Regions from separate parts of the Lelliottia sp. JS-SCA-14 genome, predicted to be linked through region 1. Evidence: predicted binding sites of a transcription regulator. Region 1 holds the regulator's gene; each other region holds the start of a gene.
The links. The regulator Fur, encoded in region 1, represses iron uptake genes when iron is present. The targets are predictions, from matches to a motif close to ATAATAATGAGAACNACTATCAA.
Positions count from the first base shown of each region.

Region 2: U9O48_RS13115 (TonB-dependent siderophore receptor) is a predicted target of Fur. The motif match lies at 4,821-4,843, and genes of this name have one in related genera.
Region 3: efeU (iron uptake transporter permease EfeU) is a predicted target of Fur. The motif match lies at 5,569-5,591, and genes of this name have one in related genera.
Region 4: bfd (bacterioferritin-associated ferredoxin) is a predicted target of Fur. The motif match lies at 4,033-4,055, and genes of this name have one in related genera.

Region 1 covers NZ_CP141606.1:1,473,324-1,481,079, forward strand. The annotation lists gene chiP (chitoporin ChiP) at 114-1,514, shown strand; gene chiQ (ChiQ/YbfN family lipoprotein) at 1,561-1,890, shown strand; gene fur (ferric iron uptake transcriptional regulator) at 1,996-2,442, opposite strand; gene fldA (flavodoxin FldA) at 2,736-3,266, opposite strand; gene ybfE (LexA regulated protein) at 3,424-3,711, opposite strand; gene ybfF (esterase) at 3,841-4,614, opposite strand; gene seqA (replication initiation negative regulator SeqA) at 4,798-5,340, shown strand; gene pgm (phosphoglucomutase (alpha-D-glucose-1,6-bisphosphate-dependent)) at 5,365-7,005, shown strand; gene potE (putrescine-ornithine antiporter) at 7,150-7,756, opposite strand, start outside.
Region 2 covers NZ_CP141606.1:2,791,108-2,798,863, forward strand. The annotation lists gene U9O48_RS13105 (carbohydrate porin) at 1-483, opposite strand, end outside; gene U9O48_RS13110 (alpha,alpha-trehalase) at 900-2,591, shown strand; gene U9O48_RS13115 (TonB-dependent siderophore receptor) at 2,699-4,801, opposite strand; gene U9O48_RS13120 (GlsB/YeaQ/YmgE family stress response membrane protein) at 4,912-5,166, opposite strand; gene ycgR (flagellar brake protein YcgR) at 5,375-6,106, shown strand; gene emtA (membrane-bound lytic murein transglycosylase EmtA) at 6,144-6,755, opposite strand; gene ldcA (muramoyltetrapeptide carboxypeptidase) at 6,867-7,756, shown strand, end outside.
Region 3 covers NZ_CP141606.1:1,814,454-1,822,209, reverse strand. The annotation lists one part of gene U9O48_RS08505 (IS3 family transposase) at 1-378, opposite strand, end outside; one part of gene U9O48_RS08505 (IS3 family transposase) at 378-855, opposite strand; gene phoH (phosphate starvation-inducible protein PhoH) at 935-1,726, opposite strand; gene efeB (iron uptake transporter deferrochelatase/peroxidase subunit) at 2,225-3,508, opposite strand; gene efeO (iron uptake system protein EfeO) at 3,514-4,641, opposite strand; gene efeU (iron uptake transporter permease EfeU) at 4,686-5,519, opposite strand; gene U9O48_RS08480 (NupC/NupG family nucleoside CNT transporter) at 5,771-6,955, shown strand; gene U9O48_RS08475 (DUF3574 domain-containing protein) at 7,039-7,458, shown strand; gene putP (sodium/proline symporter PutP) at 7,570-7,756, opposite strand, start outside.
Region 4 covers NZ_CP141606.1:4,415,411-4,423,166, reverse strand. The annotation lists gene rpsG (30S ribosomal protein S7) at 1-443, shown strand, start outside; gene fusA (elongation factor G) at 539-2,653, shown strand; gene tuf (elongation factor Tu) at 2,722-3,906, shown strand; gene bfd (bacterioferritin-associated ferredoxin) at 4,090-4,284, shown strand; gene bfr (bacterioferritin) at 4,357-4,833, shown strand; gene U9O48_RS20685 (A24 family peptidase) at 4,817-5,290, opposite strand; gene rpsJ (30S ribosomal protein S10) at 5,677-5,988, shown strand; gene rplC (50S ribosomal protein L3) at 6,021-6,650, shown strand; gene rplD (50S ribosomal protein L4) at 6,661-7,266, shown strand; gene rplW (50S ribosomal protein L23) at 7,263-7,565, shown strand; gene rplB (50S ribosomal protein L2) at 7,583-7,756, shown strand, end outside.

The sequences.
Region 1 (7,756 bases):
AATAGTCTAAAGGCGGTAGTTAATTCGAGGGTATTACAGACTACCCCTGACCATTTGGTCTTTTAGATTTTTCGCCGTTTAAGGCGCTTTTATTCGTCAAAGAGGAACAATCTATGCGTACGTTCAGTGGCAAACGTAGTGCGCTGGCGCTGGCTATCGCCGGTGTGACAGCAATGTCGGGCTTTATTGCAGCTCCGCAGGCTCAGGCAGCAGGCTTTATCGATGATTCGACACTCACGGGCGGTATCTATTACTGGCAGCGTGAACGTGACCGTAAAGATGTCACCGACGGCGACAAATACAAAGTTAACCTTTCTCACTCCACCTGGAACGCCAACCTGGATTTCCAGTCCGGTTATGCGGCTGATATGTTCGGTCTGGATATTGCTGCTTTCACGGCCATCGAAATGGCGGAAAACGGCGATAGCGCACACCCGAACGAAATCGCGTTCTCCTCAAGCAACAAAGCGTACAAAGAAGACTGGTCTGGCGATAAGAGCGGTATCAGCCTGTATAAAGCGGCGGCAAAATTCAAATACGGTCCAGTATGGGCGCGCGGTGGTTACATTCAGCCAACCGGTCAGACCCTGTTAGCCCCACACTGGAGCTTCATGCCAGGTACTTACCAGGGCGCGGAAGCCGGGGCGAACTTTGACTACGGCGATGCGGGTGCGTTGAGCTTCTCCTACATGTGGACCAACGAGTACAAAGCGCCGTGGCACATCGAGATGGACAAGTTCTACCAGAACGATAAAAAGACCCGCGTGGAGTATCTACACTCTCTCGGCGCGAAATATGACTTCAAAAACGACCTCGTGCTGGAAGCGGCGTTCGGCCAGGCGGAAGGTTACGTCGATCAGTATTTCGCCAAAGCCAGCTACAAATTCGATATCGTTGGCGGCCCGCTGACCACCAGCTATCAGTTCTACGGTACGCGTGACAAAGTCAGCGATGGCAGTGTGAACGATCTGTATGACGGTACCGCATGGCTACAGGCGCTGACCTTTGGCTACAAAATCGGTCAGGTGGATTTACGACTCGAAGGAACTTATGTCAAAGCCGAAGGGCAGCAGGGCTACTTCCTGCAGCGTATGACGCCAACCTACGCCTCTTCCAACGGTCGTCTGGATATCTGGTGGGATAACCGTTCAGACTTCAACGCCGACGGCGAAAAAGCGCTCTTCTTCGGCGCGATGTATGACCTGAAAAACTGGAATCTGCCGGGCTGGGCAGTGGGCGCATCTTACGCCTACGCATGGGACGCGAAGCCGGGCGACATGGCTACGCCAGACGCTTACTACGATCCAAACTATCGCCTGAAAGAGTCCGCTTACAGCCTGGATGCGATGTATACCCTGCAGGACGGTCGCGCGAAAGGCACCATGTTCAAACTGCACTTCACGCAGTATGACAACCACTCTGATATCCCAAGCTACGCAGGCGGTTACGGCAACATCTTCCAGGATGAACGTGACGTGAAATTCATGGTTATCGCACCATTCACCATCTTCTGATGAACTGCCTGGCGGGGTCACACCCGCCGGAATGGAGACCAACATGTTGAAGAAAATTGTAGTGGTGGCGGTACTGGCATCGGGTCTGGTTGCCTGTGCGCAGCCTCAGGCACCGAAAGAAGATTCTCGTCTCAAAGAGGCTTACAGCACCTGTATCAACACCGCGGAAGGCTCGCCGGAGAAAATCCAGGCCTGCCAGAGCGTGCTGACGGTACTGAAGAAAGAAAAGGCACATGAGCAGTTTGCGACGCAAGAGAATGTTCGCGTGATGGACTATCAGGCCTGTATCCAGGCGCGTAAAACGGGTAATGGTGAAGCAGTGAAAGCCGATTGCGGCCAGCTCTGGCAGGAAATTCGCAAGAACAACGCGCAGTAATCTGCGTTCATCAACGCCCGGCAGCGAGAGCTCGCCGGGCGTTTTGCATTTATTGCAGGCAAAAAAAAAGCCAACCGTCAGGTTGGCTCAGAGTATGAAGCAGAATTATTTGGTATCGTGAGCGTGCTCGTTTTCGCGGCAATCGCCTTCAGCACAGTGACCATACAGATACAGGCTATGGTTGGTCAGACGGATGCCATGTCGGGTGGCAATCTCACGCTGACGTGCTTCGATAGAGTCATCGCTAAACTCAATCACCTTGCCGCAGTCGAGGCAAATCAGGTGATCGTGGTGATGCTGCTGCGTCAGTTCAAAAACGGATTTACCGCCTTCAAAATTATGACGGGTGACAATGCCGGCGTCATCGAACTGGTTCAGAACGCGGTATACGGTCGCCAGCCCAATCTCTTCGCCCATGTCGATCAGACGCTTGTATAAGTCTTCCGCACTGACGTGATGGTTGTCCGGCCCTTGCAGAACTTCCAGGATTTTTAAACGAGGAAGCGTCACTTTCAGGCCAGCCTTCTTTAATGCGGTATTGTTGTCAGTCATGCGGAATCTGTCCTGTTGCTAAACGATTCACTTCCTTAAGAAGTGACAGAAAATGCAGTTGGGATAATGCGTCTCATTATAGAACTGCCATGTCTAAATGAAAACCGCAAGTCTCAAGCAAAGTATGCTTATAAAAACGTGGTATCACCAACAAACTTGTTCGATGGCATCCACTTTAACCCTGGGACATTGTACAGGTATGAACGCAAAAGTTAAAAATTTGTAGCAATTATTTTGATTGGAATTATCTATCAATGAGGCATAGCGTAAAACGCTACACCTCACAGATTTGATCAGGCGTTCAGAATGTCGTCGAGGTGCAGTTCTTCGCGGATCTGTTTCACCCACTTGTCGACGCGCTCTGCGGTCAGCTCTGGCTGACGGTCTTCGTCGATAGCGAGGCCAACAAAGTGGTCGTCATCCGCCAGGCCTTTAGAAGCTTCGAAATGATAGCCCGCCGTTGGCCAGTGGCCGACGATCGCGGCGCCGCGTGGCTCAATGATGTCGCGGATGGTGCCCAGCGCATCACAGAAGTACTCTGCGTAATCTTCCTGGTCGCCGCAGCCGAAGAGGGCCACGAGCTTGCCGTTGAAATCGACTTCTTCCAGCGTCGGGAAGAAATCATCCCAGTCACACTGCGCTTCGCCGTAGTACCAGGTTGGGATGCCGAGCAGCAGAATATCGTAGCCTTCGAGATCTTCTTTGCTGCTCTTAGCAATGTCATGCACGTCGGCAACGTCTTTACCAAGCTGTTTTTGAATGTTTTTTGCGATGTTTTCGGTATTACCGGTATCGCTGCCGAAAAAAATGCCGATGATTGCCATGAGTAAAATAACCTCTTGAAACTTAATGGTATGGTGGCGCAATTTGTCCACGGATAAGGGCAATCATAGCAGAACAGGGAAGTCTGCGGAAACAGCTATCACGCGGGACTGCACTCTGTGCTACATGAAAGGGACAAATGAGTGGATTTTCAGACGATCACCTGGTGCTGCGCCACGCCTGAAGTTGCGCCATCAGCATCTCTTCAATCAGCTCGCTGCGGCTGATTTCGCGGGCGTCGGCCAGTTCACTTAAGGCGTCAGCCGCTTCCGCGTTGAGTTTTAGCTCGACGCGTTTAAGCCCACGACTCTTGTCGCGTTTTAGCTGATTGCGCTTATTGATGCGCAACTGTTCATCACGCGAAAGCGGATTGGTTTTTGGTCGTCCCGGTCGACGTTCAGTCGCGAACAGATCTAATGTCGTGCGGTCCGTTTGTTCTTTGGCCATGATTCAGAGACTTCGGGGGAAAACAAGCAGCCCTGCTATTGCCGGGGCGATGAGCGCGACATCATACATGACGTCAACCTGCACGCCAACGACTGGTGACCCGCAGGCAACCGGTCGCTGGCTTTTTAATCAAATCACATTATCAGAGAGATAACGACGAATCGCCCGCAGCACGGCTTCCGGTTTTTCGGCGTGAACCCAGTGTCCGGCTCCGGCTACCACATGTGCACGCGCCTGGGGGAATTGCGCCAGCAGCTCATCGCGACAGGCGTCGGTGACGTACGGGGAATTCCCGCCACGGATAAACAGGGTAGGGTGCGGCCAGGCCGGAACGTTGTCCCAGCCGACAATATGGGAATATTGATCCCACAGCACCGGCACGTTAAAACGCCATGCGCCATCGACGAAGGATTTCAGCAGAAACTGCACCACGCCTTCTTCATCCAGATGTTCGCGCATCACCGCCGCTGCCTGCTGGCGCGTGGAAACGCCCGCCTCGGTCACGGCGTTGATCGCCGCAAAGATTTCATCATGACGGCGCACGTCGTAATCCACCGGGGCGACGTCGATCACCACCAAATGGTCGATACGCTCAGGAGCCAGCGCCGTCAGAGCCATGACCGCTTTGCCGCCCATCGAATGGCCAATCAGCGTCGCTTTTTCAATCTGGTTGGCATCGAGGGTATCCAGCAGATCCTGCGCCATCGCGGCGTAGGTCATCTCCGGGCTGCGCTCGGAAAGGCCGTGGTTGCGCATATCCACCTGCAGGATATCGTGGTCGGCCACCAGATCGCGGGCCAGCACGCCCAGGTTATCGAGGCTGCCAAACAGGCCATGAACCAGTACGATGGGAGAATTATTGTTCGGCGATTGTGCAGATTGCGCTCGGCTATTCAATTTCATGGCAAAGTTCTTTTTTTACGTATGTCAGGTTAGGGTATTATGTTGACCATTCTGCCGCCCGGCTGCAAGGTTCCAGTTTAATCTGACTTTTGCCGCAAGCCTGGCTTGACCCTATCCGCGGTTGGGATTAGCCCTTATAATCCCAACGACTTGTATTCAGATAAGATATTGCACTGGATTAAGATGAAAACAATCGAAGTTGATGATGAGCTCTATCAGTATATTGCCAGCCACACGCGACATATTGGCGAGAGTGCGTCCGACATTTTACGGCGTATGCTGAAATTTTCCGCCGCCTCACAGCCTGCAACTCCGGTTTCTAAAGAGGTTCGTCAGCTGAGCGCTGCTGTTGAAGTCAAAACAGTCGCCCCGGTGAAAGACAAAGTCCGCGCAGTGCGTGAACTGCTGCTTTCCGACGAATACGCCGAGCAGAAGAAAGCGGTTAACCGCTTTATGCTGGTGCTGTCTACACTCTATTCACTGGATAACAAAGCGTTTGCCGAAGCCACTGATTCGCTTCATGGCCGTACCCGCGTCTACTTCGCGGGCGACGAGCAGACGCTGCTTGCCAACGGCAATCAAACCAAACCTAAACATGTCCCTGGTACGCCGTACTGGGTGATCACCAATACCAACACCGGACGCAAATGCAGCATGGTCGAACACATCATGCAGTCGATGCAATTCCCGGCGGAATTGATTGAAAAGGTTTGCGGTACCATTTAACCCTTGCACAGGAAGGACCAGGCAATGGCAAATCACGAACGTGCGGGTCAGCCTGCACAACAAAGCGATTTGATTAACGTCGCTCAACTCACCGCGCAGTACTACGTGCTGAAGCCGGAAGTGGGCAACGCAGAACACGCAGTGAAGTTTGGTACGTCTGGCCACCGCGGCAGCGCGGCGCGCCATAGCTTTAACGAACCGCATATTCTGGCCATTGCCCAGGCCATTGCGGAAGAGCGCGCGAAAAATGGCGTGACCGGTCCGTGCTATGTCGGGAAAGACACCCACGCGCTGTCCGAACCGGCGTTCATTTCCGTGCTGGAAGTGCTGGCCGCGAACGGCGTTGACGTGATCGTCCAGGAAGATAACGGCTTTACGCCGACCCCTGCGGTCTCGAACGCCATTCTGGTGCACAACAAAAAAGGCGGCACACAGGCGGACGGTATCGTCATCACCCCGTCGCACAACCCGCCGGACGACGGTGGTATCAAGTACAACCCACCGAACGGTGGCCCGGCTGATACCAACGTCACCAAAGTGGTCGAAGACCGCGCCAACGCGCTGCTGGCTGCTGGCCTGAACGGCGTGAAGCGTATTTCACTGGATGAGGCCATGGCCTCCGGCCACGTGAAAGAGCTGGATCTGGTGCAGCCGTTTATTGAAGGGCTGGCGGATATCGTCGATATCGCCGCGATTCAGAAAGCGGGCCTGAAGCTGGGCGTGGATCCGCTCGGCGGTTCCGGGATCGAATACTGGAAGCGCATTGCCGAATTCTACAAGCTGGATCTGACCATCGTGAACGATCAGGTCGATCAGACTTTCCGTTTTATGCACCTCGACAAAGATGGCGCCATCCGTATGGACTGCTCCTCCGAGTGTGCGATGGCTGGTCTTCTGGCTCTGCGCGATAAGTTCGATCTGGCGTTTGCCAACGACCCGGACTACGACCGCCACGGGATCGTCACCCCTGCGGGCCTGATGAATCCGAACCACTATCTGGCCGTTGCGATTAACTATCTGTTCCAGCATCGTCCACAGTGGGGCAAAGAGGTCGCCGTCGGTAAAACGCTGGTCTCTTCCGCGATGATTGACCGCGTGGTGAACGATCTGGGCCGCAAGCTGGTAGAAGTGCCGGTGGGCTTCAAATGGTTTGTTGACGGTCTGCACGACGGCAGCTTCGGCTTCGGCGGCGAAGAGAGCGCGGGTGCATCCTTCCTGCGTTTCGACGGTACGCCGTGGTCGACGGATAAAGACGGGATCATTATGTGCCTGCTGGCGGCGGAAATCACCGCGGTCACCGGTAAGAACCCGCAGGAGCATTACAACGAGCTGGCCGCTCGCTTTGGTGCGCCGAGCTACAACCGTATTCAGGCGGGAGCGACTTCCGCGCAGAAAGCGGCGTTGTCTAAGCTCTCTCCAGAGATGGTGAGCGCGGATACGCTGGCGGGTGACCCGATCACCGCACGTCTGACGGCGGCACCGGGTAACGGGGCGTCTATCGGTGGTCTGAAAGTGATGACCGAGAACGGCTGGTTTGCCGCGCGTCCGTCCGGTACGGAAGATGCGTACAAAATTTACTGCGAAAGCTTCCTCGGTGACGAACACCGTAAGCTGATTGAGAAAGAAGCGGTAGAGATTGTGAGTGAAGTGTTGAAGAACGCGTAATTCTGCGGTCTGATGCCCTCACCCGAACCCTCTCCCACGGGGAGAGGGCGAAAACATTAAAAACGGCAACCCTCGGGTTGCCGTTTTGCTTTTACCTCGTAGGCCCGGTAAGCGTCAGCGCCACCGGGCTTTTTTGTGCCTGGCTTAACTGTGCTTATTCTTCAACTCAAACCGCGGTGACACCAGGCCGTACAACGTCCAGCCCATAAAGGTCACCATCGCGCCGTACAGCATCGCTTCCTGTCCGGAAGAGTAGAGGGCATAGAAGCTATAAATCGCCCCAACCAGCGCCACGAAATTCGCGATCTTAGCTTTACGCGGATCGACGTTCGCCATCTTCTGAATAATCACCAGCGCCGCCATCGACAGAATATACGGAATGATGTTGGTCACCACCGCCAGGTTCACCAGCACGTTGAACTGGCTGTTCAGGGACGGGCTAATGGTCATCAGCGACAGGCCACTCTGGAAGATCACAATCGCCAGCATCCCCTGAATCGGTGCCTCGGACTTGCTGACACGCGAGAAAATTTTCGGGAAATAACCGGAGTCCGCAGAAGATTTAAACACCTGCGCAATGGTGAACTGCCAGCCGAGCAGCGAACCGCAGCAGGACATCACCATCAGGCCCATGATCACTTTCCCGACTTCCGGGGTGAACATCTGCGCAAACGCCAGACCAAACGGCGCGGTGGAGTTCGCCAGATCCATGTTCGGCACAATCCCGGCGATCACGTTGGTGGAGACGATG
Region 2 (7,756 bases), 1.3 Mb from region 1:
CGCCAGCGGCTGGACGGAGAATCCGGCGAAATTACCGTCCTCCATTCGGCGATATCCGTCAAACCCTAACAGCAGACGGCCGTTAATATCCCAGCGTTCATTATTTCCCGATGCCCAGTCCTTGTTCGCACTGGTTTTAATCGAGGTTAATGCGCCACTTCGGCTGGCGGCATCCATATTAAATTCGACGTCGCCATAAAATTTAATATCCCCATAGCCCGAGAGCGTGAGTTTGGGTAATGCGGCGGCGCTCACCGGCTCGGCGGACTGCACCGCCACGGTCGGCTGATTTTTGGCCGCCACGGTTTGGTTTTTCTCTAATTGCTCAATTTGCGCCTCGGCCTTTTCTGCCCGGCTTTCGGCTTTTTCCAGACGCGCTTCCAGCTGCGCGAGTTTTTCTTCCAGATCGGGGGAATTCTGTGCGGCATTGATCCCAGCGGAACAGAGTGCGCTGACGGCCAAAACAATAAGTTTTATTCTCATGGATCCCTTCCTGATAAATTATTATGACATTCCTGAACAGCTTCGGTATTTCGCCTAATCAGGGCGGCGGGTTCCATTACGTTTTTTCACCTGTTGATTATGATTTTTTATTTATGTGATCGTGAAGAAGCCTTTAGTGAGAAATTCAATAACGGAGCGCGCGCGAGATCACACTTATAATTACGGCAACCCATAACGAAAAATAAAAAATATAATTACGGCGCCTATTAATATTTAAAATTAATAAACCATGTAAATCTATTAACATTAAATATCCGCTTATCCTGATACGGGTAAAGAGTCTGGAACTGTGAAAAATGGGAGGTTCGACACGCGAAACCCGTCAGATTCGTCTAAGGTTTTCAGGTGATTGACGGCAGCGGCGACGCTGCTCGCGAATAAAAAGGAGAAGACCGATGACGAGAACCGACATGCGCCGTCCCGCACCGCTTGCGCTGCGCGTGGCATTAGGGTGCGCGCTGCTGAGCGTCGCTGCACTGAGCGTTGCTGATGAGTTACCTTCCGGGCAAAAACAGTCGCCAGATATTTTGCTCGGCCCCCTGTTTAGCGACGTGCAAAGCGCCAAACTGTTCCCCGATCAAAAAACCTTCGCTGATGCGGTACCGAAAAGCGATCCGCTGATGATTCTGGCGGATTATCGTATGCAGCATCAGCAGCGCGGTTTTGACCTGCGCCACTTCGTGGAGGTGAATTTCACCCTGCCGGGCGAAGGTGAGAAGTACGTTCCCCCTGCCGGACAGAGCCTGCGCGAGCATATTGACGGGCTGTGGCCGGTGCTGACGCGCACCACCGATAAGGCTGACAAATGGGATTCCCTGCTGCCGCTGCCGAAGCCTTACGTGGTGCCGGGCGGGCGTTTCCGCGAGGTCTATTACTGGGACAGTTATTTCACCATGCTGGGGCTGGCGGAGAGCGATCACTGGGACAAAATCAGCGATATGGTGGCGAACTTCGGCTATGAGCTGGACAACTTCGGTCATATCCCCAACGGTAACCGCAGCTATTACCTGAGCCGCTCCCAGCCGCCGTTCTTCGCCCTGATGGTCGAGCTGCTGGCGACGCACGACAAGGACGCGCTGAAAACTTACCTGCCGCAGATGGAAAAAGAGTACAGCTACTGGATGGAAGGCGTGGAGACGCTGCAGCCCGGTCAGGCCAACAAACGAGTGGTAAAACTGGATGACGGATCGATTCTCAATCGCTACTGGGACGATCGCGACACGCCGCGCCCGGAATCCTGGCTGGATGATGTCAACACCGCCAAAAATAATCCGAACCGCCCGGCGACTGAGATCTACCGCGACCTGCGCTCCGCCGCGGCGTCCGGCTGGGACTTTAGCTCGCGCTGGATGGACGATCCGCAAAAACTCGGCACTATTCGCACCACCAGCATCGTGCCTGTGGATCTGAACGCCCTGCTGTTCAAGATGGAAAAACTGCTCGCGAAAGCTTCTCAGGAATCAGGGGATACAGAGCGAGCTAACCGCTATGAAGCGCTGGCCAGTGCGCGACAAAAAGCGATTGAGAGCCATCTGTGGAATGACAAAGAGGGCTGGTATGCGGATTACGATCTGAAGAGCAAAAAGGTGCGCAATCAGCTGACCGCCGCCGCCCTGTTCCCGCTGTATGTCAACGCGGCCTCCAAAGAGCGGGCGGATAAGGTGGCCAGCGCTACCGCCTCGCGCCTGTTGAAACCGGGCGGTGTCACCACCACCACGATTAACAGCGGGCAGCAGTGGGACGCGCCTAACGGCTGGGCACCGTTGCAGTGGGTAGCCGCCGAAGGGTTGCAGAACTATGGTCACAAGAAAGTGGCGATGGATGTGACCTGGCGTTTCCTGACCAACGTGCAGCACACCTACGATCGCGAGCAGAAACTGGTGGAGAAATATGATGTGTCAACCACCGGGACCGGCGGAGGCGGCGGTGAGTATCCGCTGCAGGACGGCTTCGGCTGGACCAACGGCGTGACGCTGAAGATGCTGGACCTGGTGTGCCCGAAAGAGAAACCGTGCGACAGCTTGCCGGCGACGCAGCCGGCGGCGAACGATGATGTGGCGGGTGTGGAGAAGAGTGCGGCGAAGTAGGGGTTGTGCGGTCTGATGCCCTCACCCCGGCCCTCTCCCACGGGGAGAGGGAGAAAAGCAAGCGAGTTCCCTCTCCCACGGGGAGAGGGTTAGGGTGAGGGGAAAACTCAGAAACTATAACTCGCCCCCACCTGTACCGTGCGATCCCGCCCAATCCAGCAGTTGGTTGCGTCGTAGCAGGTGAAGGTCTCTTTGTTGGTGATGTTCTGCGCGCTGGCTTTCAGGGTCAGCCCGGCCAGCGACGGCATGATTTCACCCATCTGATACGAAGCGGCCAGGTCGTACTGCGTGGTGCCACCCAGTTTGCCCCGATCGTTGGTCGGCGCGATCTCCATCGGACCGGTGTAGCGCGCCCCTGCGCCGAGGTTCAGCCCTTTCAGCGGCGTGCTGTCGAAGGTGTAATCCCCCCAAAGATTAAAGGCGTTTTCCGGCACCTGCGTCGGGCGTTTGCCTTTGTACTTCTCATCTTCAGTGTTTATCGCGTGGGTGTAGGCGTAGTTGGCAATCAGCGTCAGGTTATCCGTTGGACGGCTGATGGCCGACAGCTCTGCCCCTTTCGACTCCACTTCGCCAGTCTGGCGATAATTGAGGAAGCCCGGATCGGTGGTGACCACGTTTTTCTGGCGGATGTTAAACACCGAGGCGGTAAAGGTGGTCGCGTACTCTTCCAGCAGGTATTTCACCCCGCCTTCCACCTGTTTGCTGGTGGTCGGTTTGACGTCTTTCGCCGTCAGCGTGCCCTGCGGTGAGACCGGCGCAAAGCCTTCGGAGTAGCTGATGAACGGTGAAATGCCGTTCTCGAAGGCGTACAGCGCCCCCAGACGTTTGGTGACGCGATCCTGCGACACCCAGGCTTTATCACCGTTTTGCAGATAATCGGTAGTGACTGAACGGTAGTCATCGTAGCGCAGACTGCCGAGCAGGTTCAGGCCGCCGAATTCAATCTGGTCCTGCAGGTAGTAGCCGTTCTGCTGATAGCTCAGGCGGTTTTTCTGCGCGGTATAGAGACCGAGCGCCCCGTCGTTCACCTGCGAGTAGTCCGGGTCGCGCATGTCGATGCCCGGCGTGTTCGACGCGTAGCGATAGTGGAAGTGCGAGTTCAGCTTCTGATAGTCAAACCCCGCCAGCAGATGATGTTTCCAGTCGCCCAGTTCGAGCGTTTTGGTGACCTGGTTATCGATATTAAAGCTCTGCAGATCTTCATCGGTGGTGTAGGCAAAGCGGTTCAGCTCATAGACTTGTGCGCCCGGTCCGGTGGAGTAGATGCTGCGCTGGTGCGTGTCCACATCGAAATAGCGCGCTTTCTGGTTGAATCCCCAGCCGCTGTCGAACTCGTGTTCAAAGCTGTAGCCCAGCATCCACTGGCGCTGTTTGAAACCGCTCCACTCGTCGCCCGCATAATCGCGGCGATCGGCATATTTCGAGCGCAGGTAAGAGAGCGGCAGCGGGTTAGACGGCGTCAGGCTCGGGGAGTTTTGCGCCAGCGCGTCGAGGGTCAGGCGCGTTTTGCTGTCCGGCTGCCAGGTGACGGACGGGGCCACCAGGTAGTTTTCCGTGCGGGTGGTGTGCGGCTGATCGTCGCCCTCCGTCGCTTTACCCAGCAGACGGTAGTTCCAGTCGCTGGTGGCGATTTGCCCGGTGGAGTCGAGATACCCCTCTTTCAGGTTACGCGTGCCGGTAGTAAAGCCCACTTCCGTCTGCGCCGCTTTTTGCGGTTTTTTGCCCTGAATATTGACCAGCCCGCCCGGCGAGCCGCCGCCGTAGAGCACCGAAGCCGGGCCTTTGAGGATATCGACGCTCTCGATCAGCAGCGGGTCGATGCGCGCTTTGGTGTTCCCGGTGACGTTGTACGGCAGCTGCAGGCCGTTGTAATACTCCTGCTCGACGGTGAATCCGCGAATTTTATATTCGCTCATGTAGGAGGTGTTGCCGCGCACTTCCGTCGACACGCCAGGGGCATAGCGCAGGATTTCGTTGACCGAATTCGCGTGGCGCTGTTCGATCTCGGTGGCGGAAATGGTGTTGATGACCTGCGGGGTTTTACTTTCGGCCACCGCTGATTTGGTGGCACTGTTGGTCCATTCCGGGAGCGCGCTGCCCTGCTCTGATCCGGTCACGACTATCGTGGATTCTTCCGCAAACGCACAGGTTTGCAACGCCAGTGAAACGGCTCCTGCCAACGCACATACTGCAAAACGCGAGGTGTTCATATTGTCGTCTTATTATTAGATGATACAAAGAACGACAATTATTCTCATTTCGATTAACAAAGCAATATGGGGGCAAAAAAAACGGCCCTCAGTGAGAGCCGTTTCGCTGTTTATGCCCGTCTGAGCAGGCGGAAAACCGCCAGGACGACGATTGCGCCCACGACGGCCACCAGGAAACTGTGCAGATTAAAGCCGCTGACGCTGCCACCGACGCCAAACATGGTCGCCAGCCAGCCGCCGACTACCGCACCGATGACCCCCAGCACGCAGGTCAGAATGAAACCGCCACCATCACGTCCCGGCATAATGAATTTTGCGATAACGCCGGCGATAAGACCAAAGACAATCCAGGCGATGATACCCATTGCGATGCCCTCTTGCAGATGAAATGCATGCGCTGAAAATGTTTCGCGCAAGTGACTTAAGTATAGGTCACCGCGCTAAAACCGTTTTCTTCTCACCGACTTAATTACCTCTCAATTTTGAAAAAAAATCACCGGTTTGTATTAAGTTCCGCTCACCATTGCCGATACTTCTGGGACAGTCCGTCAGACAATCGAGGAGCCATTCGGCGTGAGTAATTACAGTGAGCAGTTCCTGAAGCAAAATCCGCTGGCTGTATTAGGTGTATTACGCGACCTGCACAAGGGCGAAGTGCCTGTGCGCATCAGTTGGGCTACAAATCAGTTCATCAGCAGGATCCTGGAAGCGACACCGGAGCGTCTGGTGATTGACCTCGGCAGCCAGGAGTATGAGAACCGGGCGGTACTGTGTGCGAAAAACATCTCCGTGCTGGCAGAAACCAAAGGGGCGAAGGTTGAATTTGTCCTGCCGCATGTGGAACAAGGCGAATATCTCAATCTGCCGGCGTTTATTACTCCATTGCCGGACAGCCTGTGGTTCGTCCAGCGCCGGGAGTATTTCCGTATTAACGCCCCGCTGCACCCTTCCTATTTTTGTAAGGCCAAAATGCCGGACAAAAAAGAGATCCGCTTTCGCCTCTTCGACCTGTCACTCGGCGGGATGGGCGCACTGATGGACACACCACGACCGGACGGACTGGTGGAAGGGATGCGTTTTTCACAGATTGAACTGGATATGGCTGGCTGGGGACGTTTTTACTTTGACGCGCAGCTGATTGCTATCAGCGAACGCAAGGTTGTGGACAGCAAAAATGAGACCATCACCACACCGCGGCTGAGCTTTCGCTTTTTGAATGTCGGGCCTGGGGCTGAAAGGGAACTGCAGAGAATTATTTTCTCGCTGGAGCGAGAAGCACGGGAGCGCGCGAATAAGGTGCTCTGAAACGCGCCGGACAGCGGCTCGCTGCCCGGCTACGGCATTACATGGCATCCATCGCTTTCTGCACTTTCCAGATATAGCGTGGAGCCTGTGGTGCCGGGTGATTGTTCACCACATGATCAAAGAACTCGTCTTTGTCCATGCCGTTAATCTCACTGATGGCCTTTTTGCGATCCGACGAGAAGGTGCGCAGTAACGCCCCCGCTCCGTTCACGTACGACACCACCAGCGCATACTGCATCACTTCCGGATCTTCGATGCCTTTCAGCACGCCGTGTTCCAGAATGCTCAGATAGGCGGTCCCCATGGAGATATTACGCTCCGGGTTTTTCAGCTCACTGGTGGACGGCTGTCCGCTCCAGCCCATGTAGCGGTAAACTTCGCGCCCGGCGGTGGAAGCTTTAAGCTGCATCAGGCCCACCGCATTGGATTTGCTCACCAGCGTCGGGTTGCCGCCGGATTCGACCGCAATGATCGCCGTCACCAGACGCGGACTGACGCCCCACGCCTTACCGGCCTGTTCGCTGATCGGCATCCACTGCATCGCGCGTTTAACCGGCACTTCCGGATTCCACGGCGGATTTTGATAATCCTGTTTTGAACTACAGCCCGCCAGCAATACAATCAAAAAAGCAAACCATCTCAATTTCACGTCATCTATCCTTATAGCCGATCATCGCGGTTAAGCATCCGCCCCTTGAAGCAGACCGCATACAGGCGGCATGATATAGGCATTTAGTTTCTCATTCAGCAAGGATTTGCCATGTCTCAGTTTCATCTTGTTGCCCCGTCCGGGTACTGCATTAACCAGGACGCCGCCCGGCTTGGCGTGCAGCGTCTGGAAGCGTCCGGCCACAGGGTCGCTCATCAGACGATTATCCCCCGCCGTCTGCAGCGTTTCGCCGGAACTGAACAGCAAAGAGTGGCTGATATCAACGACCTGGCCACCCTCAAGGGGAAAAACCAGATTATTCTGGCGGTGCGCGGCGGGTACGGCGCGAGCCGATTGCTGGACGCGATCGACTGGGACGGACTGGCCCGCCGTCAGCAGCAGGACCCGCTGCTGATTTGCGGTCACAGCGATTTCACGGTGATTCAGCTCGGGCTGCTGGCCCTGCATAACGTCATCACCTTTAGCGGCCCGATGCTGGCGGGGAATTTCGGCGCGCCGGAGCTGAATGCCTTTACCGAAGAGCACTTCTGGCGCGCGCTGCAAAACCCAACGTTTAGCGTCGAGTGGCAAGGCGATGGCCCGGCGTGTGAAACCCAGGGACAGCTGTGGGGCGGCAATCTGGCGATGCTGGTGTCCCTTATCGGCACGCCGTGGCTGCCTAAAGTCGACAACGGCATTCTGGTGCTGGAAGACATCAACGAACATCCGTTCCGCGTCGAACGTATGCTGTTGCAGCTGAAGCACGCGGGTATTCTCGACCGTCAGCGCGCCGTGGTGTTGGGCAGTTTCAGCGGCGCGACGCCGAACGATTACGATGCGGGTTATACGCTTGAAACGATGATCGATTATCTGCGTACGCGCGTGAATATTCCGGTCATCAGCGGGCTGGCGTTTGGTCACGAACAGCAGACGGTGACGCTGCCGCTTGGCGCTCAGGCGACGCTTTCGCACTCGCAGGCGGGAAGCCGGTTAACTCTGAG
Region 3 (7,756 bases), 340 kb from region 1:
GGCCCAGGATATTGGGTGCAGCCTTGCCCACCTCACCTTTCCAGGCACGATATTTCTTCACCCTTATCAGAGAGCGGAGCGACAGCTCTGCCATCAGCCGCTGCACTGTTTTATGGTTTACCAACAACCCCAGTTTTCTCAGTGAGAGAGTGATTCTGCGGTAGCCATAACGCCCTTTGTGATAGTGGTAAATCTCTCTGATTTTGTCTTTCAGCCCGGCATGCCTGTCCACTCGCTTCAGCGCATTTATATTGTGATACCACGTACTGCGGGACATGCCCGCCGCACGCAGAAGATCACTGAGCGCATACTCCAGCCTTAGCTCACTGATTATTGCGGCTTTCTGCCGTTTTTCTCGCTTTGAACTAAGGCCTTCAGCTTTTTTAGGTAGGCATTCTCTGCGCGCAGGTAACGAAGTTCAGCCCGCAACTCTTCGGGAGATAACTTTTCCAGCGCAGCATCGGTAAGTGGAGGTGTTTTTTTGGGTTTTGTCATGTCCTTGCTCCGGCCAGGTTTTATGCTCAGAAGTCCTTTTTCACCTGCGTCTTTGTAGACATTCACCCAGTGCCGGACAACGGTTTCAGTGGAGATATTAAACCGTGCGGCAGCTTCGCGCATCGAAAGTTCTTCAGCGAGAACAGTGCGTACGACAGCAATCCGGAACGCCGGAGAATGGCGGTCATTTTTCCAGGTAATGCCATCAATACCGTGGAGTTGCCATGCTCTTACCCAGCGTCGCACTGATGTTCTTTCAACACCAAAACGTTCAGCGGTACGATGTGTTCCATCTTTTCCGGCAAGGTAGTGATTGACTACAGCTAATCTGGTTTCGAGGGAATATTTTGGCTTTGCCATAAAAAACTGCACCTTACTCAGTTGGGTGTCCAACTTTTGGGGTGCAGTCCATTCCCGGGCTTTGTCATCAAAAATCAATTCAGTCGTAGGCAAGAAGTGCGCGCTGGCACAGGACCGAACGCACGCAGTCATCTTTGTTGAAACGCACCACCCCAACCATGTCATCTTCCACAAAACGTGCCAGCGCATCGCTCAGACCGGATTTGACACCCGACGGCAGGTCGCACTGGGTGATATCGCCGTTGACGATTACCGTCACGTTTTCCCCGAGGCGCGTTAAAAACATCTTCATTTGCGCAGCGGTCACGTTCTGAGCCTCGTCGAGAATGACGACCGCATTTTCAAATGTACGTCCGCGCATATAGGCGAACGGCGCGATTTCCACCTTACCAATCTCTGGTCGCAGGCAGTACTGCATAAAGGAAGCGCCGAGACGTTTAACCAGCACGTCATAGACAGGCCGGAAATACGGGGCAAACTTCTCTGACATATCGCCGGGCAAGAAGCCGAGATCTTCATCGGCCTGCAGTACCGGACGGGTGACGATAATTCTGTCCACATCCTTATGGATCAGAGCCTCCGCCGCCTTGGCAGTACTTATCCACGTCTTCCCGCATCCGGCTTCACCGGTTGCGAAGATCAGCTGTTTACTCTCGATAGCATTCAGGTAGTGCGCCTGAGCCTCATTGCGGGCGGCAATTGGGGAGTTATCACGGCTGTCTCGCGCCATGCCAATTGCTTCTACGCCGCCACTCATCTGCACAAGCGAGGTGACCGATTCTTCTTCACGCTGTTTATGGCTACGTGAATCCCGTCTCAGCACACGTTTTGCTTCGCGACGAGCTTTGATCACTGCTTTTTGTCTTCCCATGGATAGCACCTTGAGTTGTTGGTATTCATCACACGCGCTGTTGTCAGCGCGATTATCTGAACTAACATCTGAAGTTTGGCTTCCTTGTAAGCCATTGCTTGCCTTTTGGAATGACGATGCCGAACGGCTATGCGCACCGCTCTGCACGTCGGGTGAGTTTTGTTGGGTGTTTGGGGAGGAGAATTTTGTGGTGAAGAAATCGCTGCCGGAGTCAGAGCCTCCGCGCCGGGTGCTGCGGTTGTTGTGTTTACCTTGTCCAGAACAGGACCCAACCATTCGCGATCTCCATAGTGAATCGTTATCACTGCCGGGAACTACCGCTGTCTTATATTAAGTACATCAGGATTTATCACAATTGCAACAACTTTTTTACCTGAACGCAACTTTTTCAGACTCGCCCTGCAGCTGAGTTCAGTCTCATACAGAAATATGACAGAAATATAACAGTGGCGGTCATAGGAAAAAATAATCTCCCCGCGCGGCTGGCGGGGAGGATTATCAGGCTTCGATCAGCCCTTGTGCGAGATACGCGTTGCTGTCGCGCACGCCCGGCAGGGCAAAGAAATAGCCGCCGCCGATAGGTTTTATATACTCTTCGAGCGCTTCGCCGTTCAACCGTTTCTGCACGGTTAAAAAGCCCTTCTCCAGATCGTGCTGATAGCAAACGAACAGCAGACCCATATCGAGCTGCCCGGAGTTGGTCACGCCCAGCGAATAACTGTATCCGCGGCGCATCATCAGGCTGGACTCGGTCTCCGGCGTACGCGGGTTCGCCAGACGAATGTGGCTGTCGAGGGCGATGGTGTCGCCATCAGGATCACGCGCGTAATCCGGCACATCGTGTTCGTTTTTCATGCCCAGCGGCGCGCCGCTCTGCTTGTCACGCCCGAAGATGGTTTGCTGCTCCTTCAGCGGCGTGCGATCCCAGAATTCCACGTGGAACTGGATGATGCGTACCGCCTGATAAGTCCCGCCCACCGTCCACGCCGGTTCGCCCTGATCCGCCGTGGTCCAGACCACGTTTTTCATCAGCGCTGTATCGCGACTGTCCGGGTTCGCCGTCCCGTCTTTGAAACCGAGCAGGTTAACCGGCGTCTCTTTCCCCTGGCTGCGCGCCGCGTGGTCGGAGATAAACCCTTCCCGCTTCCAGCGCACGCTCAGCAGATCCGGCGTGTGCTTGATGATATCGCGCAGAGCGTGGATCACCGTGTCCTGGGTATTCGCGCAGATCTGGATCAGCAGATCGCCATGACACAGCGCCGCGTCGAGGGAATCATTCGGAAAACGCGTCATCTTTTGCAGCGTTTTCGGTTTGTGTTTCGCAAGATTGTAGCGCGCGTCAAACAGCGACTCGCCGACGGAGACCGTCACGGTCAGGTTATCCGGGGCGATAAACGGCCCCAGAATGCCCGAATCCATCGGTGGCATCCGCGGGTTTGGCGTTTCCGGTGCCGGGCCGCCGGCCGTCAGAAACGCAATGCGCTTCGTCAGCAAGCGGAACAGACGTTCCAGATCCGCTTTATCGCTGGCCAGAGAATCAAACGCCACCACCATCATCGCCGCCTGCTGCGGCGTCAGAATCCCGGCCTGATGCTCGCCGTAGAACGGCTGCGTCTCCATGCGGGCATTCGGGGAGAGCGTCCCCGGCGCGCTTTGCGGTTTGGCCGCATGCGCCACCGGGCAACCGCCCGCCAGAGCGAGCGCGCCGCCCAGCGCCCCCACCCCTTTTAACAGTCGACGGCGGGAAGGTTCCGCCACGTCGGCTTCCTGATATTTACTCATAATGCTTAGTCCAGACCCAGTACGCCGCGCAGCTGAGCCAGATCTTCCGCCAGGGTAGTGATAGGGCCTTTCAGCGCATTACGGTCGGCGTCGGTCAGCTTGTCATACGTCTCGTACCCGTCTTTGGTACGGTACTTCGCCAGAATAGTGTTCACTTTCTTGAAGTTGGCATCCACTTTCGCCAGCAGTTCGCTGTTGTCTTTCTGCAGCTGCGGACGCAGCAGGTCTACGATCTTCTGCGCGCCTTCAACGTTGGCCTGGAAGTCCCACAGGTCGGTGTGGCTGTAGCGATCTTCTTCCCCACTGATTTTGCTCGCGGCCACTTCTTCAATCAGGCCCGCCGCGCCACCCACCACTTTTGACGGCGGGAAGGCCAGCTCGCTGATGCGTTTTTGCAGCTCCAGCACGTCGGTGTTCAGCTGTTCCGCGTATTTCTCCATCCCTTTGGTGGAGTTGTCGCCAAACAGCGCTTTTTCCAGACGGTGGAAGCCGGTGAATTTCGGATCGGCGGCTTTCTGCTCGTAGTCGTCTTCACGGGCGTCGATGCTGCCGTCGAGGTCAGAGAACAGCTCGGCGATTGGTTCGATACGCTCGTAGTGCTGGCGCGTCGGCGCGTAGAGGGATTTCGCTTTCTCGATATCGCCCGCTTTCACCGCGTCGGTGAAGGCTTTGGTACCGGTCACGAGATCGGCGGTTTCTTTGGTGACGTAAGCTTTATAGGCGGTGATCGCCTCGCCCAGGCTCAGCAGCGCTTCGCCTTTTGCCGCATCCGCCGTGGCTTCGCCTTTGACGATCAGCTTGCCTTTCGGATTGGTCAGCAGGCCACAGGTCATGTCGTACTCGCCCGGCTGCAGGTTGGCAGTCATCTTCTGGCTAAACCCAGGGGCGATGTTTTCACGCTCTTCCACCACCATCACGCCTTTGAGGATCTCCCACTCCAGCGCCTTCTGGCTATGGTTCTGAATGATAAACTGGGTTTTACCGCTGTTGACCGTGATGGTCATCGGCTCACACTGTTTGTCGTTCACGGTGACTTTTACCTGAGGAACATCCGCCGCGCCCGCAGAAAATGCATAAGCAAACAGCGCTGCCACACCGGCCTGTAACGCAGTACGTCGAAATTGAATTGCCATGACCCTTCCCTTTCTAAAAGTATGTATAAACAACACGAAGCACTTCAGGGCGCAGTACGCGACGGCTGAGTACTGGGGCGTGATGGCATAAAGAACAGCACCAGCGCCGGAATGAGATAGATGAAATACATCGCCACTTCGCTGACGCTCGGCGTTTCCTGATAGCCGAAGATACCTTCGAGCAGGGTGCCGGTCAGAGAATGGGTGGAGAGCGTGTTACTGAAATCGAAAGCCACGTCCTGGAAGTGGTTCCACAGGCCCGCCTCGTGGAAGGCGCGAATGGCCCCCGCGGCCAGCCCGGCGGCCACCAGCAGAATAAACAGGCTGGTCCATTTGAAGAACGCGCCGAGGTTGAGGCGAATGCCGCCCCAGTAGATCATAAAGCCCAGCACCACTGCGGTCGCCAGGCCGAGCATCGCGCCGAGCGGCGGCCAGATCCCCACGTCCTGCTGGAATGCCGCCAGCAGGAAGAAGACCGACTCCAGCCCTTCACGCGCGACGGCGAAAAAGACCATCCCAATCAGCGCCCAACCGTGGTGATTACCCTTTTGCAGCGCGTTATCCACCGCCTGCTCCAGCTGAACTTTGACGTTGCGCGACACTTTACGCATCCAGAACACCATCCAGGTGAGGATCACCACCGCGATGACCGCGACGATCCCTTCAAACAGCTCCTGCTCTTTTTGCGGGAACTCACCGGTGGTTTCGTTGATTAAAATACCGAGCCCCAGGCAGAGTGCGGCGGCGAGGAAAACGCCCACCCACATCATCCCAATCCAGCGGCCCCGCTGGGTGCGCTTCAGATAGCTGGCGATCAAGCTGACAATTAAGGCCGCTTCAAGACCTTCACGTAACATAATGAGAAATGGAACAAACATGCCGACACCTTAAATGTTTATCGCGGTCAACTGATGCAAAGAAAGGTAAATAACTGTGATAGTGATTATCATTACGGCAGAGAGAAAAACAAGCGAAATGTGTTGGGTTTTGATGACGAGTTGTAAATCCATCGCCGGTTAATAGTTACGATCGTTACCGTTATGTATATAAGTTATAACGTAAATGCCCATTTACGCTTCCCCCTCCCTATGGCTAAATAAGCGCTTCGTTTACCTGCTGAAAATCTAAAATGTATAACTTTGTTCATTTCCTGCTGGCGCTGGTGATTATTCTTGCGCTCGCCTGGCTGGTGAGTTTCGACCGCCGAAAAATTCGTATTCGTTATGTTTTACAGCTTATTGTGATTGAAATTGCGCTGGCGTTCTTTTTCCTGCACGCCGAAAGCGGTTTATTCGTGATTAAATATGTCTCCGGTTTCTTTGAATCCCTGCTGAAATTTGCCGCAGAAGGCACCAATTTTGTCTTTAGCGGGATGGGTGAAAAAGGGCTGGCGTTCATTTTCCTCGGCGTACTCTGTCCGATTATCTTTATTTCTGCCCTGATCGGTATTCTCCAGCACTGGCGAATTCTGCCGATTTTTATTCGCGTCATCGGCACGCTGCTGTCAAAACTGAACGGGATGGGCAAGCTGGAATCCTTTAACGCCGTCAGCTCGCTGATCCTCGGACAGTCGGAAAACTTCATTGCTTACAAAGGGGTGCTCGGCGATCTCTCTTCTCGTCGCTTGTTCACCATGGCGGCGACGGCGATGTCCACCGTCTCCCTGTCGATTGTCGGCGCCTATATGACCATGCTGGATGCGAAATTTGTGGTCGCGGCGCTGATCCTGAATATGTTCAGCACCTTTATTATTCTGTCGGTCATCAACCCGGCGCGCCCGGAATCTGAGCCGGAAATCAAACTGGAAAAACTGCACGAATCCCAGAGCTTCTTTGAGATGCTGGGCGAGTATATTCTGGCCGGTTTTAAAGTGGCGATGATTATTCTGGCGATGCTGATTGGCTTTATTGCGCTTATTAGCGCGGTCAACGCCCTGTTCTCCAGCGTATTTGGCATGAGCTTCCAGCAGATCCTGGGCTATGTGTTTTATCCGCTGGCGTGGCTGGTCGGCATTCCCCTCAGCGATGCCCTGAACGCGGGCAGTATTATGGCAACCAAACTGGTGGCGAATGAATTTGTGGCGATGATTGAGCTGCAAAAAATTGCCGGTCAGATGACGCCGCGCGGGCTGGGCATTCTCTCCATCTTCCTGGTGTCGTTCGCTAACTTTGCCTCTATCGGCATTGTGGCCGGAGCGATCAAAGGGCTGAATGAGAAGCAAGGCAACGTGGTGTCACGCTTTGGCCTGCGCCTGGTGTACGGCGCAACGCTGGTGAGCCTGCTGTCGGCGAGCTTCGCGGGGCTGGTGCTCTGATTTCGTGATGATGATTTGTAGGCCGGGTAAGGCGCAGCCGCCACCCGGCTTTTTTTTCGCAACAACAACGAGGATACCAAACTATGACCATCAAAACCGGGCTTATGGTTGCCGCGCTTTTCCTGCTGGCAGGCTGCAACGCCCCCTCTCACACCGCCGCTGACGCCACCTGCAAAGCGGATAACCAGATGCAGCAAACTACCCTCTATTTCGGCCTGAATCGTCCGGCGGGTGCGGCGATCACCGGCCAGGAGTGGCAGCAGTTTGTCGATCAGGACGTGACGCCGCGTTTTCGCGATGGCTTAACGGTGTTTGATGCGCGCGGGCAGTGGCTGGGTAACGACGGGAAAGTAGCGCGTGAGCCGAGCAAAGCGCTGATGCTGATCCACGGGAAGGACGCCCAGAGCGAGAGCAATATCGAAGCGTTGCGCGGGATCTACAAATCCCGCTTTGCGCAGGAGTCGGTGATGCGGGTTGATCAGCCGGTGTGCGTGCAGTTCTGATACAAAAAAAGCCGGGTGGCGCTAACGCTTACCCGGCCTACATATTTTACAGATTTGCGGGTTTTGTAGGCCCGGTAAGCGCTAGCGCCACCGGGCTTTAGACCGCACAACTTATTCCGGCTGCAATTTCGACGGAGGTGCCGTGTGGTAATGCGCATCCGCTTCAGCAAAACGTTCCTGCATCGACGCCGACGGTGCTTTGCCCAGCAGGCTGAACACCACAATCCCGATGCTGCCGAAGATAAAGCCTGGGATGATTTCGTACAGACCCAGCCATGCGAACTGTTTCCAGACGATC
Region 4 (7,756 bases), 2.0 Mb from region 1:
GTAAAATCCTTCCAGATCCTAAGTTCGGATCAGAACTGCTGGCAAAATTTGTAAATATCCTGATGGTAGATGGTAAAAAATCTACTGCAGAAGCAATCGTATACAGCGCGCTGGAGACCCTGGCTCAGCGTTCTGGTAAAAATGAACTGGAAGCTTTCGAAGTCGCTCTCGACAACGTTCGCCCAACTGTAGAAGTTAAGTCCCGCCGCGTTGGTGGTTCTACTTATCAGGTTCCAGTTGAAGTTCGTCCGGTTCGTCGTAATGCTCTGGCAATGCGTTGGATCGTTGAAGCTGCTCGTAAACGCGGTGATAAATCCATGGCTCTGCGTCTGGCGAACGAACTTTCTGATGCTGCAGACAACAAAGGTACTGCAGTTAAGAAACGTGAAGACGTTCACCGTATGGCAGAAGCCAACAAGGCGTTCGCACACTACCGTTGGTAATCCCTTCGGAGTCATAGTCACCAGGCGGGCGCTTCAGAGAAGCCGCCCGCTCTGGGTTACTTAACTGAACGCCAAAGAATCAAACGAGGAATCAAATGGCTCGTACAACACCCATCGCACGCTACCGTAACATCGGTATCAGTGCGCACATCGACGCCGGTAAAACCACTACTACCGAACGTATTCTGTTCTACACCGGTGTAAACCATAAAATCGGTGAAGTTCATGACGGCGCAGCCACCATGGACTGGATGGAACAGGAGCAGGAGCGTGGTATTACCATCACCTCCGCAGCGACTACTGCATTCTGGTCAGGTATGGCTAAGCAGTATGAACCGCATCGCGTAAACATCATCGACACCCCGGGCCACGTTGACTTCACTATCGAAGTTGAACGTTCCATGCGTGTTCTTGATGGTGCAGTAATGGTTTACTGCGCAGTTGGTGGTGTTCAGCCACAGTCTGAAACCGTATGGCGTCAGGCTAATAAATACAAAGTTCCACGCATCGCGTTCGTTAACAAAATGGACCGTATGGGTGCTAACTTCCTGAAAGTTGTTGGTCAGATCAAAACCCGTCTGGGCGCGACTCCGGTTCCGCTGCAGCTGGCAATTGGTGCTGAAGAAGGTTTCACCGGTGTTGTTGACCTGGTGAAAATGAAAGCCATCAACTGGAACGAAGAAGATGCAGGCGTCACCTTCGTTTATGAAGATATCCCAGCAGACATGCAGGCACTGGCCGAAGAATGGCACCAGAACCTGATCGAGTCCGCTGCAGAAGCTTCAGAAGAGCTGATGGAGAAATACCTGGGTGGTGAAGAACTGACTGAAGAAGAGATCAAGAAAGCTCTGCGTCAGCGCGTTCTGAACAACGAAATCATCCTGGTAACCTGTGGTTCTGCGTTCAAGAACAAAGGTGTTCAGGCAATGCTGGATGCGGTAATTGATTACCTGCCATCCCCAGTAGATGTTCCTGCGATCAACGGTATCCTGGACGACGGTAAAGACACTCCGGCTGAACGTCACGCAAGTGATGAAGAGCCGTTTGCTGCACTGGCGTTCAAAATCGCTACCGACCCGTTCGTGGGTAACCTGACGTTCTTCCGCGTGTACTCTGGCGTGGTTAACTCCGGTGACACCATCCTGAACTCCGTGAAAGCGGCACGTGAGCGTTTCGGTCGTATCGTACAGATGCACGCAAACAAACGTGAAGAGATCAAAGAAGTTCGTGCGGGCGACATCGCTGCTGCAATCGGTCTGAAAGACGTGACTACTGGTGACACCCTGTGTAACCCAGATCACCCGATCATTCTGGAGCGTATGGAGTTCCCAGAGCCGGTAATCTCTATCGCCGTTGAACCGAAAACCAAAGCTGACCAGGAAAAAATGGGTCTGGCTCTGGGCCGTCTGGCTAAAGAAGACCCATCATTCCGCGTATGGACTGATGAAGAATCTAACCAGACCATCATCGCTGGTATGGGTGAACTGCACCTCGACATCATCGTTGACCGTATGAAGCGTGAATTCAACGTTGAAGCTAACGTGGGTAAACCTCAGGTTGCTTACCGCGAAGCGATTCGTGCGAAAGTTACCGATGTTGAAGGTAAACACGCTAAGCAGTCTGGTGGTCGTGGTCAGTACGGTCATGTTGTTATCGACATGTACCCACTGGAGCCGGGCTCAAATCCGAAAGGTTACGAGTTCATCAACGACATCAAAGGTGGTGTAATTCCTGGCGAATACATCCCTGCCGTTGATAAAGGCATCCAGGAGCAGCTGAAGTCTGGTCCACTGGCTGGTTATCCGGTAGTAGATCTGGGTGTGCGTCTGCACTTCGGTTCTTACCATGACGTTGACTCCTCTGAACTGGCGTTTAAACTGGCCGCTTCTATCGCCTTCAAAGATGGCTTTAAGAAAGCGAAACCAGTTCTGCTTGAGCCTATTATGAAGGTTGAAGTTGAGACTCCGGAAGAGAACACTGGTGATGTCATCGGTGACCTTAGCCGTCGTCGTGGTCAGCTGAAAGGTCAGGAATCTAACGCTACTGGCGTTCAGATTCATGCTGAAGTTCCGTTGTCTGAAATGTTCGGATACGCAACTCAGCTGCGTTCTCTGACCAAAGGTCGTGCGTCTTACTCCATGGAATTCCTGAAGTATGATGATGCGCCTAACAACGTTGCTCAGGCCGTAATCGAAGCCCGCGGCAAATAAGCCCCGGGGTTAAAAACCAAAATCCCGTGTCCCCTCGGTGAGGGGGCACTATAGTAAGGAATATAGCCGTGTCTAAAGAAAAATTTGAACGTACAAAACCGCACGTCAACGTTGGTACTATCGGCCACGTTGACCACGGTAAAACTACCCTGACTGCTGCAATCACTACCGTTCTGGCTAAAACCTACGGTGGTTCTGCTCGTGCATTCGACCAGATCGATAACGCACCAGAAGAAAAAGCTCGTGGTATCACCATCAACACTTCCCACGTTGAATATGACACCCCGACTCGCCACTACGCACACGTAGACTGCCCGGGCCACGCCGACTATGTTAAAAACATGATCACCGGTGCTGCTCAGATGGATGGCGCAATCCTGGTTGTTGCTGCGACTGACGGCCCTATGCCTCAGACTCGTGAGCACATCCTGCTGGGTCGTCAGGTTGGCGTTCCTTTCATCATCGTGTTCCTGAACAAATGCGACATGGTTGATGACGAAGAGCTGCTGGAACTGGTAGAAATGGAAGTTCGTGAACTTCTGTCCCAGTACGACTTCCCAGGTGATGATACTCCAATCATCCGTGGTTCTGCTCTGAAAGCGCTGGAAGGCGAAGCAGAGTGGGAAGCTAAAATCGTTGAGCTGGCTGGCTTCCTGGATTCTTACATCCCAGAACCAGAGCGTGCGATTGACAAGCCGTTCCTGCTGCCTATCGAAGACGTATTCTCCATCTCCGGCCGTGGTACTGTTGTAACCGGTCGTGTAGAGCGCGGTATCGTTAAAGTTGGCGAAGAAGTTGAAATCGTTGGTATCAAAGAGACTGCTAAGTCTACCTGTACTGGCGTTGAAATGTTCCGCAAACTGCTGGACGAAGGCCGTGCTGGTGAGAACGTTGGTGTTCTGCTGCGTGGTATCAAACGTGAAGAAATCGAACGTGGTCAGGTACTGGCTAAGCCAGGCTCTATCAAGCCGCACACCAAATTCGAATCTGAAGTTTACATCCTGTCCAAAGATGAAGGCGGCCGTCATACTCCGTTCTTCAAAGGCTACCGTCCACAGTTCTACTTCCGTACAACTGACGTGACCGGTACCATCGAACTGCCAGAAGGCGTTGAGATGGTAATGCCAGGCGACAACATCAAAATGGTTGTTACCCTGATCCACCCAATCGCGATGGATGACGGTCTGCGTTTCGCAATCCGTGAAGGCGGCCGTACTGTTGGTGCGGGCGTTGTTGCTAAAGTTCTGAGCTAATTACTCGTTAATTAGTTTTGAATAAAAAAGGGCGCTTCGGCGCCCTTTTTGCTTTTTGTGTTTATTGGCTGTCACAATTATTCGCATTTTTTGTTCGCTCCCGGCCCGTCTCTCCACGCATGTGCTATTGTAATCATAATTATTCTCACTTACACTTTGATCATAAATTGAGCGGGAGTTTTTATGTACGTTTGTTTGTGTAATGGTGTGAGTGACAAAAAAATACGTCAGGCCGTTCGCCAGTTTCACCCTCAGTCTTTCCAACAGCTTCGTAAGTTTGTTCCGGTAGGAAATCAATGCGGTAAGTGCGTACGCGCAGCGCGAGAGATAATGCAGGACGAATTGATGCAGATCCCGGAATACAAAGAGATCGCCTGACAGGCTATCTTTTTTTTGACATCCCTGTAGCCCCATCTACGCTTCAATAAGTGGAAGCGGAGGGACTATATAATGAAAGGTGATGTTAAAATCATAAGTTATCTCAATAAATTATTGGGAAATGAGCTTGTCGCAATCAATCAGTATTTTCTCCATGCGAGAATGTTCAAAAATTGGGGCCTGACACGCCTCAACGATGTCGAATACCATGAATCCATCGATGAGATGAAACATGCCGATAAATACATCGAGCGTATTTTATTTCTTGAAGGCATTCCGAATTTGCAGGATCTCGGCAAGCTCGGCATTGGTGAAGATGTCGAAGAGATGCTGCAGTCCGACCTCAGGCTTGAGCTTGAAGGTGCGAAAGATCTTCGAGAAGCCATCGCTTACGCCGACAGCGTTCATGATTATGTCAGTCGCGATATGATGATCACGATTCTGGCAGATGAAGAGGGCCATATCGACTGGCTGGAAACCGAGCTGGACCTCATCGGTAAAATTGGATTGCAAAACTACCTGCAGTCTCAGATCAAAGTGGCAGACTGATTAAACTCTGCCAGCCCGCCAATAAACCTGCTGCCGCCATAAAAGGGCCAAACGGTAGCGGGTTTTTATGTATCTGTTTACCAGGATTGCGCAGCACCTGAATGAGCACATAGCTCGTGGCTAACAGTGCCGCTGCGAGTACCATCGCAGGAAGTACGCACCAGCCGTGCCAGGCACCCAGGGCAGCAAGGTATTTCACATCCCCATATCCAAGCCCTTCCTTTTTGAACACCGTCCGAAATCCCCAGTAAACGCAGGCAAAGCCAAGGTATCCCGCCACTGCACCCACAACAGCACTGGCGAGGAAATCCGGATGGTTGACGAGATGGAACAGCAGACCCGTCCAAAGAAGCGGGCAGAGATATTTGTCCGGCAACAGCCCGGAACGAATATCCGCGCGGATCAGAAGACAGGTCAACAGGGTGTAGATCATCAGAAAGGGGAGTGCCGCTAGCATGGTGTAAGCCTCTAAAGTTATCGCTGCGACATCCTCTTCTCTGAGTTTCATCCGGACAAGGCGCAAATTTGACCTCTGCGTAGCGCATTCCAGTGAATCAGCTTTACTGGTGATTGTTTGCAGCAAACTGTCGAGGCGCTACGCAAAACCCGCCCCTGGAGTCTGTTTTATAAACGGCACTTGCGTTGTGTTCAGATTTACGTATAATGCGCGGGCTTGTCGTAATTGACAGCTGGTTCAATCTGAACCTGAGTAACACTGTTTTTCGTTACTCAACAATGCTCCCAATTGGGGGGCTACGTAAGAACGGTTACACTCTCCCATCAATCGTAATGGGTTTGAGTAGTAATCATTTTCGTTTATAAAATAATTGGAGCTCTGGTCTCATGCAGAACCAAAGAATCCGTATCCGCCTGAAAGCGTTTGATCATCGTCTTATCGATCAATCAACCGCGGAAATCGTCGAGACTGCTAAGCGCACTGGTGCGCAAGTCCGTGGTCCGATCCCGCTGCCGACCCGCAAAGAGCGCTTTACCGTTCTGATCTCTCCACACGTTAACAAAGACGCGCGTGATCAGTACGAGATCCGCACTCACAAGCGTCTGGTTGACATCGTTGAGCCAACTGAGAAAACCGTTGATGCTCTGATGCGTCTGGATCTGGCTGCCGGTGTAGACGTGCAGATCAGCCTGGGTTGATCAGGTCATCGAGCGATTGAGAGGTTGAAACAATGATTGGTTTAGTCGGTAAAAAAGTGGGTATGACCCGCATCTTCACTGAAGATGGCGTTTCTATCCCAGTAACCGTAATCGAAGTTGAAGCAAACCGCGTTACTCAGGTTAAAGACCTGGCTAACGATGGCTACCGTGCTGTTCAGGTTACTACCGGTGCTAAAAAAGCTAACCGTGTAACCAAGCCGGAAGCTGGTCACTTCGCTAAAGCTGGCGTTGAAGCTGGCCGTGGTCTGTGGGAATTCCGTCTTGCTGAAGGCGAAGAGTTCACCGTAGGTCAGGACATTAGCGTTGAGCTGTTTGCTGAAGTTAAAAAAGTTGACGTAACCGGTACCTCTAAAGGTAAAGGTTTTGCTGGTACCGTTAAGCGCTGGAACTTCCGTACCCAGGACGCTACCCACGGTAACTCCTTGTCTCACCGCGTACCGGGTTCTATCGGTCAGAACCAGACTCCGGGCAAAGTGTTCAAAGGCAAGAAAATGGCAGGTCAGCTGGGTAACGAACGTGTAACTGTTCAGAGCCTGGACGTAGTACGTGTTGACGCTGAGCGCAACCTGCTGCTGGTTAAAGGTGCTGTTCCCGGTGCAACCGGTAGCGACCTGATCGTTAAACCAGCTGTGAAGGCGTAAGGGGATAGCAATGGAATTAGTATTGAAAGACGCGCAGAGCGCGCTGACTGTTTCCGAAACTACCTTCGGTCGTGATTTCAACGAAGCGCTGGTTCACCAGGTTGTTGTTGCTTATGCAGCTGGTGCTCGTCAGGGTACTCGTGCTCAGAAGACTCGTGCTGAAGTAACTGGTTCCGGCAAAAAGCCGTGGCGCCAGAAAGGTACCGGCCGTGCGCGTTCAGGTTCTATCAAGAGCCCGATCTGGCGTTCCGGTGGCGTGACCTTCGCTGCTCGCCCGCAGGACCACAGTCAAAAAGTAAACAAAAAGATGTACCGCGGCGCGCTGAAAAGCATCCTGTCCGAACTGGTACGTCAGGATCGTCTGATCGTTGTCGAATCATTCTCTGTTGAAGCGCCTAAAACTAAGCTGCTGGCACAGAAACTGAAAGACATGGCTCTGGAAGATGTGCTGATCATCACCGGTGAGCTGGACGAGAACCTGTTCCTGGCTGCGCGCAACCTGCACAAGGTTGACGTACGCGATGCAACTGGTATCGACCCGGTTAGCCTGATCGCCTTCGACAAAGTCGTAATGACTGCTGATGCTGTTAAGCAAGTTGAGGAGATGCTGGCATGATTCGTGAAGAACGTCTGCTGAAGGTGCTTCGCGCACCGCACGTTTCTGAAAAAGCGTCTGCTGCGATGGAAAAAACAAATACCATCGTTCTCAAAGTTGCTAAAGACGCGACCAAAGCAGAAATCAAAGCTGCTGTGCAGAAACTGTTTGAAGTCGAAGTCGAAGTCGTTAACACCCTGGTAGTTAAAGGGAAAGTTAAACGTCACGGACAGCGTATCGGTCGTCGTAGCGACTGGAAAAAAGCTTACGTCACCCTGAAGGAAGGCCAGAATCTGGACTTCGTCGGCGGCGCTGAGTAAGTCGGAGGAGTAATACAATGGCAGTTGTTAAATGTAAACCGACATCTCCGGGTCGTCGCCACGTCGTTAAAGTGGTCAACCCAGAGCTGCACAAGGGCAAACCTTTTGCTCCGCTGGTTGAAAAAAACAGCAAATCCGGTGGTCGTAACAACAATGGCCGTATCACCACTCGTCACATCGGTGGTGGTCAC